Regions from separate parts of the Hyphomonas sp. genome, predicted to be linked through region 1. Evidence: predicted binding sites of a transcription regulator. Region 1 holds the regulator's gene; the other holds the start of a gene.
What was found. The regulator HrcA, encoded in region 1, represses chaperone genes, less so after heat shock. The targets are predictions, from matches to a motif close to GTTAGCANTCNNCNNNGNNGANTGCTAAC.
Positions count from the first base shown of each region.

Region 1 (7,620 bases):
CGCCGATGGCGACGACTTCATCCGGGTTCACGCCCTTGTGCGGCTCGCGGTTGAAGAATTTCTTCACCGCCTCCTGCACCGCCGGCATGCGGGTCATGCCGCCAACGAGGACCACTTCGTCAATGTCGGCAGCGGACTTGCCGGCATCGGCGAGCGCCTTCTTGCACGGTTCGATCGTGCGCTTGACGAGATCCTCGACCAGGCTTTCGAACTTGGCGCGGGTCAGCTTGATGTTGAGGTGTTTCGGGCCGGTCGCGTCTGCCGTGATGAAGGGAAGGTTCACTTCATACTGGCTGGCGGAGGACAGCTCCTTCTTGGCCTTCTCGGCTTCTTCCTTCAGGCGCTGGAGCGCCAGCTTGTCGGCCTTCAGGTCGATGCCCTGATCCTTCTTGAACTCGTCCGCCAGGAAGTCGACGATGCGCAGGTCGAAATCCTCACCACCGAGGAAGGTGTCGCCATTGGTGGACAGCACTTCGAACACGCCGTCACCGATCTCCAGCAGGGAGACGTCGAACGTACCGCCGCCGAGGTCGTAGACGGCGATAGTCTTGGACTGCTCGTCCTTGTCGAGGCCATAGGCCAGGGCTGCCGCGGTCGGCTCGTTGATGATGCGCAGCACTTCAAGGCCCGCAATCTTGCCGGCATCTTTGGTCGCCTGGCGCTGAGCGTCGTTGAAGTAGGCCGGAACGGTGATGACCGCCTGGGTCACTTCGCTGCCCAGATAGGCTTCGGCCGTTTCCTTCATCTTGGTCAGGATGAAGGCCGAGATTTCCTGCGGCGCGTAATCCTTGTCACGACCTTTCACCCATGCATCGCCGGACGGGCCCTTGACGATCTCGAAGGGCGAAATTTCCTTGTCCTTCTGTGCGGTCGGATCGTCGAACTGACGGCCGATCAGGCGTTTGATGGCGTAGAAGGTGAAATCCGGATTCGTCACAGCCTGGCGCCGGGCCGGCATGCCGATCAGGCGCTCGCCGCCTTCGGTGAAGGCAACCACGGACGGGGTCGTACGCTGGCCTTCTGCGTTTTCGATGACCTTCGCCTGGCCGCCTTCCATGACGGCAACGCAGGAATTGGTCGTACCAAGGTCAATACCGATGATTTTGCTCATATTGCGTCTCTCTTTTTATCAAGCCGCCACGGGCCATGTTCTGTTGCGGTCTGCTCAGCAGCCCCGGACAGCCGGTGGCTCTCTCCAAGGGTTCAAATGAGGTGGCGGAAACGGGTTTTATCCGTGCGCCGGTTCGACTTGCGATATGGGAAGGCTTTAGCGCGTCTCAAGGGGGGAACAATACGTAGCTGTACAGGTTTTTGGCCCCTTGCTGCGATAGGTTGGCTCTATGGGAGGTCGCGCGCCTATTTATTTGAAAATGGTTCTCACTCTCACTATTTCAATTGGTGTGAAAGGATTTCCCATGCCCCGCCAATTGATCAAGACCCTGACCTACAGCCTGATGCATCTTACGGTCGCCGTCGCGGTGGCCTTTGCCCTGACGCGCAACTGGCACGCGGCGCTGGCCATTGGCCTGATCGAACCGGCCGTGCAGACCATCGCCTACACATTCCATGAGCGGCTCTGGGAACGCTTGCCGATGGCGCGGTCGGCCCCTGCGGAACCTGTCGGCTGATCGCGTTTCGGAAAGGCTGGACGCGGTGATGCCCGGCTTGGCATAGTGGTCAAAACACATGCCGGGGAGGCCATCCATGATCCGCACAGCCGCTTTCGCTTCATCCCTCATTCTGATGGGGGCCTGCGCGGCCCCTTCGGCCGGGCCGCACAGCGAGGCGCTCCCGCTGGCGGTCGCCAGCATCGAACAGGTCTGGGTGGCCGAAGGGTTCGAAAGTCCCGAGGGCGTGGCGGTGGCGCCGGACGGGGCCTACCTGATCTCGAATGTTGTCGGGGAGGGGAGTGCAAAGGATGGTGATGGATACATTTCCCGCCTCGCGCCCGACGGTACAGTGACCGAGCGCCACTGGGCAGCAAAGCTGGACGCACCGAAGGGCATGGCCGTTCTGGACGGCGATCTGTACGCGACCGACATTGATGCCGTTGTGTCCTTTGATGCGACCACCGGCAAGCGGCTCGGCAAGGTGCAGATCCAGGGCGCGAAATTCCTCAACGATGCGACGGTCTGGAACGGCGCGGTGTTCGTCTCCGATTCCGGCGATGCCGCCATCTACCGGATCGAGGATGGCGCGGCGGCGCTGTGGCTGCAGGATGAACGGCTGGCGGGTGTGAACGGCCTGTTGGGGGATGGCGACCGGATGCTGGTCTCTACCATGACAACCGGCAGCTTGTTCAGCGTGACCGCAGATGGCGAATTGACCGAGATTGCCGCCGGCATGGAAAATGCCGACGGGATCGGGCTCGTGCCGGGCGGCGGCTATCTCGTCTCGTCCTGGCCCGGCCAGATCCACTATGTCGGCGAGGATGGCGTCGTCACGACCCTGTTTGACGAGCCGGTCTCCCAGAACGATCTGACGGTGATCGGCAATACGGTCATTGTGCCGAACTGGCGGCAGAACACAGTCACGATGTGGAAGGTGCGTCGCTAGTTCGCCGCGCCTGCGCTGACGGCGACCATGGCGGCGCGCAGGGTGCGCTCGCCGATCTTCCAGCCGGGCTGGAAGCAGGAGGCGATGGTGCCGTTTGGCTGGTCTGACGGGATGTTGGCGACGGCCTGGTGCAGGTTCGGGTCGAACGTGTCGCCGGGCTGGGCCGCGATGGCGGTGACGCCGTGCCGGGCGAGGGCCGTGTGCAGCTCCTTCTCCGTCATCTCGATGCCGCCAAGCAGGTTCTTGCCCGGCTCTGACAGGGCATCGCGGTCTTCCTCGGACAGGGCCGAAAGGGCGCGGGACAGATTGTCGGAGACGCTGAGCAGGTCGCCGGCGAATTTCTCGATGGCGTAGATGCGGGCATCGGCCACCTGGCGCTCGGCGCGTTTGCGTGTGTTTTCAAGGTCTGCGAGCGTGCGCAACAGCTGTTCGCGCAGTTCCTCCTTCTCGACCTCGAGCTGTTCAACGGGTGTCAATTCGTCTCCCGGCGTTTCATCCTGTTTCGGAGCAGACCTCAGGATGTCATCCGCGGCCGCTTTCAGGTCAGCCTTAGAGGCATTCGGATCGATCTCAGCGGTTTCGCCGGGCTTGGTTTCGTCGCTCATCCTTGCACATCCTTCTTTCGGCGATTGGTCAGCAGCTGGCCGACCATTTTCGCCGTATAATCCACCATGGGTATCACGCGGGCATAGTTCAGCCTTGTGGGGCCAATCACGCCGAGCGCGCCGATAACCTGTTTTCCGCCTCCCATATAGGGAGCCACGATCACACTTGAACCCGACAGCGGGAAAAGCTGGTTCTCCGAGCCGATGAACAGCCGGACGCCATCGGCCTCGCGGGTCGTATCGAGGATATCGAGCAGGCTTTGCTGGCGTTCAAGTTCGTTGAACAGCTGGCGCACACGGTCGAGATCCTCGGCGGCCTGGGCATCTTCCAGCAGATTGGCGCGGCCCCGCACGATCAGGGACCGGCCCCGGCCCGGCGCTTCGCCGCCCCATTGGGCAAGGCCCTGTTCGACAAGAGAGGAGGCCGCCTGGTCCAGTGCCGCGCGGCGGGTGCGCAATTCTTCACGGATGTCGAGGGAGACTTCCGACAGGGTGCGGCCGCGCACGCGGGTGGACAGATAATTGCCGGCCTCGATCAATGTTGTGGCGGGCAGGCCTTCGGGGACTTCCACGATCCGGTTTTCGACATCCCCGTCTTCAGTGACGATGACGCACAGGGCTTCGCGTCCGCCCAGAGGCACGAATTCGGCATGCCGCACCACCGCATCGCGGGTCGGAGAGGAGACGAGGCCCGCTCCGCCGGTCAGGCCGGACAGGATGTCGGAGGCCTCGCCCATGACCGCCTCGATGTCTGCCCCGGCGGATTTCAGCCGTTCGTCGATCTCCCGGCGATCATCCCGGCTGGGCTCGCCAATCTCCAGAAAGCCGTCGACGAACAGGCGCAGGCCCGTATGGGTCGGGGCACGTCCGGCCGAAATGTGCGGCGATTCCAGCAGGCCCAACTCGGTCAGGTCCGCCATGACATTGCGGATCGAGGCCGGAGACAGGGCGATGCCGCTCTTCGACAGCGTCCGCGAGCCGACCGGTTCGCCGGTGGTCAGATAACCTTCGACAATCTCCCGGAAAATGTCGCGGGAGCGCTGGTCGAGGCGCTGCAACAGGGATTGCGTGTCGAGGGGCTGGATCATCCCTTATTGATTAGGCGCGCGCCGCCCGCGGTTCAATAGGTTTCAGACGAGGTGGCGCGAGCCGGTTGCGCGGTCCTCCAGAACGCTCGTACTCAGGCGGTTGAGGATTTGCGTGTCCTGGCGCTCGGCCGGCTGGCGTCGAATGCCTCCGCAAGGTCCCGGGCCGGCCAGAGCCTGCTGTCAGGCAGGGTGCGCCCGGGTCATCAACACGCGATTTTGCATAAGTTCCAATCAGCCTTTTTGCTAAGTAGAGTCAAATGGCGTCAGGAGAGGCCTTCGATCTGGCCGGACGCGTTCAGGTGAATGCCCTCTGCGGCAGGCTGGCGGGGAAGGCCCGGCATGGTGACGATGTCCCCACAGACCCCGACCACGAATCCCGCGCCTGCTGACAGGCGCACTTCGCGCAGCGGCAGGACATGGCCTTCCGGCGCGCCGACCAGTTTGGCATTGGCGGAGAAGCTGTACTGGGTCTTGGCCATGCAGACGGGAAAATGGCCGTAGCCTTCCTCGTCCCAGCGGTCGAGTTGGCGGCGGACGGTGGCCGGGGCTTCGACATGGCTGGCACGATAGATGCGCCGGGCGACCGTTTCGATCTTGTCGAAGAGTGGCATGTCGGACGGGTAGAGCGGCTTGTACTCGGCGCCTGTTGCAGCGATCAGGGCGGTTACCTTGCGGGCCAGGTCCTCCGCGCCATGCCCGCCTTCGGCCCAATGGGTGCAGATCGATACGGGCACGCCGATGCGTTCGCAGAAGGCCTCGACAGCGGCGATTTCGCCCGACGTGTCGGACGTGAACCGGTTGATCGCGACCACGACCGGCACGTTGAACTGGCGCAGGTTTTCGATGTGCCGGCCGAGATTGGCAAGGCCGCGCTCGAGCGAGTCATAGCTGACGGTGCCCGCATCCTCCTTCGAGACGCCGCCATGCATCTTCAGTGCACGTACTGTTGCGACCAGCACGGCGGCATCGGGGCCCAGTCCGGACTGGCGGCACTTGATGTTCAGAAATTTCTCCGCGCCGAGATCCGCGCCGAAGCCGGCCTCGGTGATGACATAGTCCGCCATCTTCAGCGCCGCCCGTGTGGCAATGACCGAGCTGCAGCCATGCGCGATGTTCGCGAACGGACCGCCATGCACCAGGGCCGGATTGCCTTCCAGCGTCTGGACGAGATTTGGCAGCATGGCTTCCTTGAGCAGCGCCATCATGGCGCCGACGGCCTTCATTTCCCCGGCCGTCACGGGCACGCGGCCGCGGCGATAGCCGATGACCATCCGTTCGAGCCGCCGCTGCAGGTCATGCGCATCATCGGCAAGGCAGAGAATGGCCATGATTTCCGAAGCGACGGTGATGTCGAAGCCGGTTTCCATCGGCGTGCCGTTTGCACTTCCGCCCAGACCGGTCACGACATGGCGCAGATTGCGGTCATTCACGTCGAGCACACGGCGCCAGCTGATCCGTGTCGGCTCCAGTCCGGTTTCGCCGCCCCAATGGACATGATTGTCGATCATCGCGGCCAGCAAATTGTGGGCAGCCGTGATGGCGTGAAAATCGCCGGTGAAGTGGAGATTGATGTCCTCCATTGGAACGATCTGCGCCTGTCCGCCGCCGGTGGCGCCGCCCTTCATGCCGAAGCAGGGGCCCAGCGACGGTTCGCGCAGGCAGAGCAGGGTACGCTCTCCGATCCGGTTCATGGCATCGGCCAGGCCGATACTGGTCGTGGTCTTGCCCTCGCCGGCCGGGGTGGGGTTGATCGCGGTGACCAGGATCAGCTTGCCGTCGGGCTGTGACCGGATGGCGTCGAGATGCCCGGCGGCGATCTTCGCCTTGTCATGGCCATACGGGATGATGTGTTCGGCGCTGATGTGCAGCGCGTCTGCAAGTTCCTGCATCGGGCGCTTCCGGGCCCCCCGGGCAATCTCGATATCGGTCGGCATATGTCCCCCAAGCGAATAGAACCTCTTACCCGGTGTAGACAGGCGCGCCAAAACCCGCAATCAGGCAGGTCAGCAAAGAGGATACCCAGATGAGCACGCTTATCCGTCCGTCCGGACGCGCTTTTGACCAGCTTCGCGAGGTGACGCTGGAAACCAATGTCACCCGCTATGCAGAAGGCTCGTGCCTGGCAAAGTTCGGCAATACGCACGTCCTTTGCACGGCCAGCTGGGAAAAGAGCGTGCCGCCATGGCTGAAAGGGCAGGGCAAGGGCTGGGTGACCGGGGAGTATGGCATGCTGCCGCGCGCCACCCATACACGCGGACGCCGCGAGGCCGCTTCCGGCAAGCAGTCGGGACGGACACAGGAAATCCAGCGCCTGATCGGGCGGTCGCTGCGCTCGGTCTGCGACCTGTCGGCGCTCGGCGAAAACCAGATCACCATCGATTGCGACGTGCTGCAGGCCGATGGCGGAACGCGCACCGCCTCGATCACCGGCGGGTTCGTCGCGCTGGCCATGGCCTGTCGCTATCTCAAGGCAGAAGGCGTGATTTCAGCCGATCCGATCACGAAGCAGGCCGCAGCGATTTCCGTGGGCGTCTATCAGGATCATCCGGTGCTGGATGTCGACTATCCCGAGGATTCGCGCGGCGAGGCCGACATGAATGTGGTGATGAGTTCCGATGGCGGCTTCATCGAGGTGCAGGGCACCGGCGAGGAACGTCCCATGACCCGCGCCGAACTGGACGAGATGCTGCGGCTGGCCGAGAAAGGCTGCATGGAATTGTTCGAGGCGCAGCGCGCGGCGCTCGGCTAGCCGGCAGGCCCGTTGCCCAGTTCGAACATGCCGAGCTGGAAGCTTCGGGCGATCCGGTCGGCGCGTTCCATGAAATAGTCGACCGTCTCGGCATGGGTGGACAGGTCTTCCAGCGTCATCCGGAACAGGGCGAGCCAGACATTGAAATGGGCGGGTGTGATGCCCGTCAGTTTCATGTGGGCAGGGAAGGGCTTGCCGGAATACCGGCCGGTATTCATCGCCACCGATGACCAGAAATCCTTCATCGTGGCGAGGTGCGGATCCCAATGGTCTCCGATTTCGCGCTCGAAGACCGGGCCGAGCAGGGGATGACTCCGCACGCGGCGATAGAAGGTTTCGACCAGATCGGAGATGAACGCCTCATCGATGCCGAGCCGGGCGGCATTCTCCCGGATTTCGCGGCGCCGGTCTTCGGCAGAACGGATGCGGACAGTCATGACGCGTCAGATGGGATACGCGGAAGCGCGCGTCCATAGGGGAATTCCGGGATGCGGCGAGATGGCAGGGTCAGTTGCCGGTGCCCGGCTTGCCGTTCAGCCAGGTCACGTCTTCGCCGAACAGGGGCACGGTCGACAGGCTCATCTTGGCCGATCCGTCGACAATCTTGCGGCTGTAGGAGACA
Region 1 covers NZ_CP051230.1:955,762-963,381, reverse strand. The annotation lists gene dnaK (molecular chaperone DnaK) at 1-1,111, opposite strand, end outside; gene HF955_RS04755 (DUF2061 domain-containing protein) at 1,416-1,628, shown strand; gene HF955_RS04750 (hypothetical protein) at 1,705-2,556, shown strand; gene HF955_RS04745 (nucleotide exchange factor GrpE) at 2,553-3,161, opposite strand; gene hrcA (heat-inducible transcriptional repressor HrcA) at 3,158-4,249, opposite strand; gene HF955_RS04735 (formate--tetrahydrofolate ligase) at 4,513-6,183, opposite strand; gene rph (ribonuclease PH) at 6,273-6,998, shown strand; gene HF955_RS04725 (group III truncated hemoglobin) at 6,995-7,435, opposite strand; gene HF955_RS04720 (CreA family protein) at 7,506-7,620, opposite strand, start outside.

Region 2 (7,620 bases), 1.8 Mb from region 1:
TGCCGTCGTGACGGGCTGGATCACAGCAGAGGTCGGCCGCCAACCCTATACAGTGTACGGACACCTTCGCACGGCGGACAGTCTGTCGCCGGTTTCGGCCGGACAGGTGGCGACATCGCTTCTTGTTTTCATGATCGTCTACGCCATCATTTTCACGGCGGGTGTGGTCTATATGGCCCGCATCGCCACGCGCGGATTTGACGACAAGCCGACCGATCCGGCGGGCCGCGAGCGGCGACCGCCCGGATCTCCGATGGGGGCCGTGGATGACAAGGCCGAAACCCCCGAAGACATCGTGGCGGCGGAATAGGAGGCCCACATGGCAATCGACCTTCCCTTTATCTGGGCCATCATCCTGGCCATCGGCGTCATGATGTATGTCCTGCTCGACGGGTTCGACCTCGGCGTCGGCATGTTCACGGCATTCGCCGAGTCCGAAGAAGAACGCAACATGATGACCGCCACGGTCGAACCTGTCTGGGACGGCAACGAGACCTGGCTCATCATCGGCGGGGGCGGTCTGTTCGCGGCCTTCCCGACGGCCTATGCCATCATCATGCCGGCCTTCTATCTGCCCGTGCTGATCATGCTGGCTGCGTTGATCTTCCGGGGCGTTGCGTTCGAATTCAGGCACAAGGCGGTTCGGCGGCCCACGCGTCTGTTCTGGAACGGCGCGTTTTATGGCGGCTCGTTCACGGCTGCCTTCGCGCAGGGCATCATGCTGGGCGGCATGGTGCAGGGGATCCGGGTTGAAGGCGGCGCCTTTGCCGGTGGACCTTTCGACTGGCTGACCCCATTTGCCCTGCTGACCGGTTTGTCCGTCGTGATCGGGTATCTACTGCTCGGCGCATGCTGGCTGGTGCTGAAGACGGAAGGCGCCCTGAACGCCAAGGCCCGCAAATGGGGCCGTATGGCTCTCGGGGCCGTTGCTGTCTGTTTCCTGGCCGTAAGCTTCGCGACCCTGTCTGTAGACCCGTCGATCGGCGAACGGTGGGGATTCTCCATGACCCATATCGAACCGGCGCGGTTCCTTCCACTGGCGCCGGTGCCGCTGATCGGCATGGCGCTGGTCGTCTGGCTGTGGCGGGACCTGTCGATGAAGCAGGATGCTGTCGGAACGGCGCCGGAATGGCGTGCTTACCTTCTGGCGGCGGGCATATTTGCCAGCGGCTATGTCGGGCTTGGCGTCAGCCTCTACCCGTTCATCGTGCCGTACGAGATATCGATCTGGGAAGCTGCGGCGCGAGACAATGCGCTTGGGCTGATGCTGGTCGGTGCAGTCATCATGTTGCCGATCATCCTGGCATATACGGCTTATGTCTACAGCCTGTTCTGGGGCAAGGTGAAGCCCGGGGATGGCTATCATGCGCATTGACCCGGTCCAGCCGCAGGAGAACGGAGAAGAGCCGCCTTTGGCAAAGCGGCTCCTCTGGTTCGTCGGCATCGCGCTAGTGTCGATGCTGGTTGTGGCGACCATTGCCTACACGCTGAGAGGGTTTCTGCTTATTGGCTGATGCCCAGCCGGGCGAGAGCGTAGGCCTTGATGGATTTGTAGTCTGCCTTGCCATTCGGTGCGCGGCCAAGGTCATCCTTGAACAGAATGGATTTTGGAGCCTTGTACCGGGCAATTCGCGACTGCACGAAACTGCGCAACTCATCCTCGCTCACATCGGTGTCTGTCGTAACCACGGCTGTGACTGCGCTGCCCCATTTGTCATCCGGTACGCCCACGACGAGAGCGTCCCTGACCGCTGCATGCTCCTTCAGGGCTTCTTCCACCTCTTCCGGGTAGACTTTCTCTCCAGCGGTATTGATGCAGTTTGACCCCCGGCCCAACAGGGTGATCGTTCCGTCAGCCTCAACTGTGCACCAATCCCCGGGAATGGCATAGCGCACACCATTGATCGTCTTGAACGTTTTGGCCGTCTTCTCCTCGTCCTTGTAGTATCCCAGCGGAACGGCGCCGCCGCGTGCAATGATGCCGGCTTCTCCGCTGCCCGGCACGATTTCGCGGTCGTCTTCGGAAAACACCTTGCAGTTCGGACCGATTTCGAACTTCGAGGTTTGGGTGCCTCCTTCAGCGGTGGTTGTGGAAGATCCGAACCCGACCGCTTCGGACGAGCCGAAACTGTCCATCATGGCGGCCTGTGGCATATGCTTCAGCAAGCCCTGCTTCACTTCGGCGCTCCACATGACGCCAGAGGATACAATGGTCTGAACGGAGCTGACGTCCCAGCGTCCGGGATTTTCATCAAGCGCCTTCAGCATCGGCTTGCCGAACGCATCACCCACAATGGCCATGCTGGTGACGCCATGTTCGTCGACCGTGTCCCACAGGTTTTCCGGGTCGAAACTGGCATTCTGTTCCAGCGTGATGATGGCGCCGCCTGCCAGGAATGCGCCCATTGCGGTGAACAGGCCGGTGCCGTGCATGAGGGGGCAGGCGGGCACCTGGCGTGCGGTGCGCCCCAGGAGTTGCACGGCCATCTTGAACTCTTCCATGGTCGACGGGTAGGGCAGGCCGGCCTTTTCAGCGCCTTCGCGCGCAGCCTGGCGCCATACGGATTGCGACCACATCACTCCCTTGGGCATGCCGGTCGTGCCGCCGGTATAGAGGAAGAACAGATCGTCTGCGGACCGTTCAATCGCGAGCGGGGCGGGGTCTCCCTCTGTTGCCAGACGCTCATAGTCTTCCGCCCAGTCAGGTATTTCGCCGTCACCGATCTGAACCCAGACCTTCACCTTGGGCAGACGCGCACGAACGAGTTCGACCTGATCGAGGAATTGCGCGTCATAGAACACGACTGCGGAGTCCGAATTGTCGAAAATGTAGAACAACTCATCCGCAAGATAGCGATAATTGACATTCACATGCGTGAAACGCGCCTTGAAGCTCGCCGCGAGGGCTTCGGTGTATTCCGGCTGATTGCGCAGATAGAAGCCGGCCTTGTCTCCGGTTTCGACCCCCATGGCGCGCAGATTGCGGGCCAGGCGATTGGAGCGGGCCGTGAAGTCCGGCCAGTATGTGCGGCGGCTCCCATGCGCCAGGGCCAGGTCTTGCGGACCAAGGAGTTCCCCGACCGCGTCGAGCATGTCTCCGAAATTCAGTTCCTCTGCAGCTGTCACAGCGTTTTCTCCCGGTTTGTTTTTCGGCAAGTCTAGGCGGTTGCCGCCGGGGCAGAGAAGAGAAATCGGAGCGTGGCGGGGCCGTCGAACCCAAAAAAAGAGGCAGCACCGAAGTGCTGCCTCCCACATTCCGGGTTTGAGGGCCGGGCCTAGAAGCCCATGCCACCCATTCCGCCCATGCCGCCGCCCATGTCGGGCATGCCGCCACCAGCGGATTCCTTCTTCGGTGCTTCGGCGATCGAGGCTTCGGTGGTGATCAGCAGGCCGGCGACAGATGCTGCGTTCTGCAGGGCAGAGCGAACAACTTTCACCGGATCGATCACACCCATGCCGACCAGGTCGCCATATTCTTCGGTCTGGGCGTTAAAGCCGAAGCCCTTGCCCTTGCCGCGGCGGATCTGGTCAACAACGACCGAACCTTCAACACCGGCGTTCTCGGCGATCTGGCGAACCGGAGCTTCCAGAGCCTTGCGAACGATGTCGATACCGGCCTGCTCGTCATCATTGGCGCCTTTGACGTCAATGTTGCCAGCAGCAGACAGGAGGGCCGTGCCGCCGCCAGGAACGATGCCTTCTTCGACAGCCGCACGGGTTGCGTTCAGGGCGTCATCGACGCGGTCCTTACGCTCTTTCACTTCCACTTCGGTAGCGCCGCCAACCTTGATTACAGCCACGCCGCCGGCCAGTTTGGCGAGACGCTCTTGCAGTTTCTCGCGGTCATAGTCGGAAGACGTGTCTTCGATCTGCTTGCGGATCTGGGAAACGCGCGCTTCGAGGTCTTTCTTCGCGCCGGCGCCGTCCACGATGGTCGTGTCATCCTTGGAGATCGACACGCGCTTTGCGGTGCCGAGCATGTCCATGGACACGTTCTCGAGCTTGATGCCGAGGTCTTCGGAGATGACCTGGCCGCCGGTGAGGACAGCGATGTCCTGCAGCATGGCCTTGCGGCGGTCGCCGAAGCCCGGAGCTTTCACGGCAGCGATCTTCAGGCCGCCACGCAGCTTGTTGACCACGAGGGTTGCCAGGGCTTCGCCATCGACGTCTTCGGCGATGATGAGCAGCGGCTTCTGGCTCTGAACGACGCTTTCCAGGATCGGCAGCATCGGCTGCAGGGAGGACAGCTTGCTCTCGTGAAGCAGGATGAACGGATCTTCGAGTTCCGCGATCATCTTGTCCGGGTTGGTGATGAAGTACGGCGACAGGTAGCCGCGATCGAACTGCATGCCTTCGACGACGTCGAGTTCGGTTTCGAGCGACTTGGCTTCCTCGACCGTGATGACACCTTCATTGCCGACTTTCGCCATGGCTTCGGCGATCATGGCGCCGACTTCGGTGTCGCCGTTTGCGGAGATGGTGCCGACCTGGGCGATCTCTTCGTTCGACTTCACCTTCTTGGAGTGGTGGGCAAGGTCGCTGAGGACTTCGGTCACGGCCTTGTCGATACCGCGCTTCAGGTCCATCGGGTTCATGCCGGCGGCAACGCGCTTCATGCCTTCGCGAACGATGGCCTGGGCGAGCACGGTGGCGGTCGTCGTGCCGTCGCCGGCAACGTCATTGGCCTTCGAGGCCACTTCGCGCAGCATTTGTGCGCCCATGTTCTCCAGCTTGTCCTCAAGCTCGATCTCTTTTGCGACGGTGACGCCGTCCTTCGTGGTGCGCGGTGCGCCGAAGGATTTCTCGATGACGACGTTGCGGCCTTTCGGGCCCAGCGTGACCTTCACGGCGTTGGCGAGCGTGTCGACGCCCTTCAGCATGCGCTCGCGGGCGTCTGCGCCGAAAACTACGTGTTTGGCTGACATTGTTGATTACCTCTTTTGAGAATTCTGTCTGGTGGAAAGCGAACGGGTGCGGGCTTACGCCTCGAGCACACCCATGATATCGCTCTCTTTCATGATGAGCAGTTCTTCGCCGTCGACGGTCACTTCCGTGCCGGACCATTTGCCGAAGAGCACGCGGTCGCCGACTTTGACGTCGAGTGCGATGCGCTCATTGTCATCACCGAAAGCACCGGCGCCGACAGCGACGACTTCGCCTTCCTGCGGCTTTTCCTTGGCGGTGTCGGGGATGATGATCCCGCCCTTGGTTTTCTCTTCTTCCTTGACGCGGCGCACGACGACACGGTCGTGCAGGGGACGAAGTTTCATTGGATTTAGCCCTCTTGTCTCATTGACGAGTTCAATTGAAAAAGTCCGCCATGCAGGGCGGAATGGCGCGTATTAGCACTCACCATGCCCGACTGCTAGCGATGGAGCGGAGTTAAGAGCGCCGTCGCGGAGCGTCAACCGGAATGTTGCGAAATTTTTGCGGTCCGGCCTGACTATCACGGACGGCATCCTGCTGCAGGCGCTGGCCGGAGGCGCGGTGCACTCATTGCCAAAATATGAACATTGCCACCGGAAAATTCCGCATTGGATTGACGGTAAAATATCACTCCTGTGAGACAAACGGGCCAGTAACCGGGAGAAGGGCATTGCAGGGCAAGTTCGAAGATGTGGTCGAATCGCTGACCTTTTTCGCCTTCGTGGCGATTACCGCGCTGTGCCTGTGCTTCACCTTTTCGGTCATTGTGTATTCGATGGGCTTCCCGAGCGATCCACACAATTTCATTGTGGCCAATCTGTTCATTGCGGCCTGTGTGGCGGTGCCGACGGCTGCGATTGCCGCACAGCATGAATACAAGATGCGGATTTACCAACGCACGCTGGAGGACATGGCGTCCACGGATGCGCTGACAGGCCTGCTGAACCGCAAATTCTTCAAGCAATTTGCCTGCGAGGAACTGGCCCGCATGAGCCGGACGGAGATGACCTCCGCCGTGGCACTGTTCGACATCGATTATTTCAAGATGGTCAATGACGAACATGGCCATGCCGCCGGAGACCGCGTGCTGCGGGAAATCGCGGCTGTTGCCTATTCGGAACTGCGGGGACCGTTCGACCGCCTGGGACGCTGGGGCGGCGAGGAATTCGTGATCCTGCTCAGCAATGTCGACACCGAACAGGCCCGGAGCGTCTGCGACCGGCTGCGGGCGTCGATCGAGAACCATGTCGTGATGATTGATGGCCAGCCGGTCAGCGTGACGGCCAGCTTTGGCCTGTCCATGCTGCCGCCGGGCTCCGATTTCGACGGCATGCTCGAACTGGCGGACGCTGCGCTGTATGAATCAAAGGCCAAGGGACGCAATTGCGTGACCGCCGTCCGGGAGCTTACGCTCGCCGCATGATGCGGTCTGGCGGGCAAGGGATGCCGGCCAACTGAGGGGGACAGCGCGTGGCCAAACTCAATCCGAAGAAATATGACCATGTGCTGGCACATGTCCCGTCGCTTGCCGTGCTGGCGGGGCAGCGCCGCGAATTCACGCATGCCCCGCAGGTCTGGTCGGATGTGCTGGCGCCGGAACTGGCGCGTCGTGAAATCGCGCGCAAGGCCGCGATCCGGCAAGCCACGACCCGCACGATCATCGGGGCGGGCATCCCCATCTTCATTGCCATTCTGCTGACCATTTCGACCCTGGCCACGGTCAGTTTCCTGTTTCCCTGGTACCTGTTCGTGATCTTTGTTTCCGCGGCGCTGATTTCCGCCACCGCCTGGATAAAGGTCTTCACGATGAAGTCGCAGACCAAGCACTTGGTGCTGACGGCGGCCTGTGAGCCGTTCGGGTTCACGTACGACACACTGCATCCGGACTTGTCGGGGATCGAGGATTTGAAGACGCTGGCGACGCGTACCCGGGATCTGTCTGCAGCTTACTCCAGTGGAGCCCAGTCAACGATGAGCACGCCTTTCGGCGCGATATCTTTCGGTTCCATGGGCGGACCGGATGCGCCAACGCCGGCCTATGACACGCTGGAAGCGGCCAAACTTCTTCCGGGGCATGCACGCCGCAAGTTCGAGGACCTGATTTCCGGGGAACGGGCCGGGACGCAATTTTCGCTGGTCGAGGCCACTCTGGAGTCCGGCGGGAAGAACAGCACGACCGTGTTCCAGGGCATCCTGCTGCATGTTGAATATCCCGAACGGTTTCTCGGTCGCACGGTGATGGCGAGGTCAGGATGGTGGAAGCGCGGGAAGCAATCAGGCGACCTGAAGAAGGTGGACCTGATTTCACGGGAGCTCGACGCCGCTTTTACGGTCTATTCGAACGACCAGGTCGAGGCGCGCGCCCTGTTGTCGCCGGATCGCATGGAGCGGTTGATTGCGCTCGAGCGGCATTTCGCAGGCGGCAAGCTGCGCGGGATTTTCGAGGATGGCCACATGACGCTGGCGTTGGAAGCGGACGACCAGTTCGAGGCCGGCTCCATCTTCCAGCCGCTGGTTGATCCGCGGCGCTATGCTTCAGCCCTGGTGGAACTGGGGCTGGTTTGCGACCTGATTGATGGTTTCCTGACGCGCGATTGGGTGAAAGGCCGACTCTGACAGCGCTAGCGCGTATCGAACTTGTCGGTCTTGCGATCTCCCAGCAGCATTCGCTGTTCCAGTCGCCGGCGAAGGGCG
Region 2 covers NZ_CP051230.1:2,771,002-2,778,621, forward strand. The annotation lists gene HF955_RS13465 (cytochrome ubiquinol oxidase subunit I) at 1-310, shown strand, start outside; gene cydB (cytochrome d ubiquinol oxidase subunit II) at 320-1,375, shown strand; gene HF955_RS13475 (hypothetical protein) at 1,365-1,514, shown strand; gene HF955_RS13480 (acyl-CoA synthetase) at 1,504-3,126, opposite strand; gene groL (chaperonin GroEL) at 3,276-4,925, opposite strand; gene groES (co-chaperone GroES) at 4,980-5,270, opposite strand; gene HF955_RS13495 (GGDEF domain-containing protein) at 5,597-6,349, shown strand; gene HF955_RS13500 (DUF3137 domain-containing protein) at 6,397-7,542, shown strand; gene HF955_RS13505 (RDD family protein) at 7,548-7,620, opposite strand, start outside.
Region 2: the regulator HrcA is predicted to act here: its motif matches at 5,342-5,370, upstream of groES (co-chaperone GroES).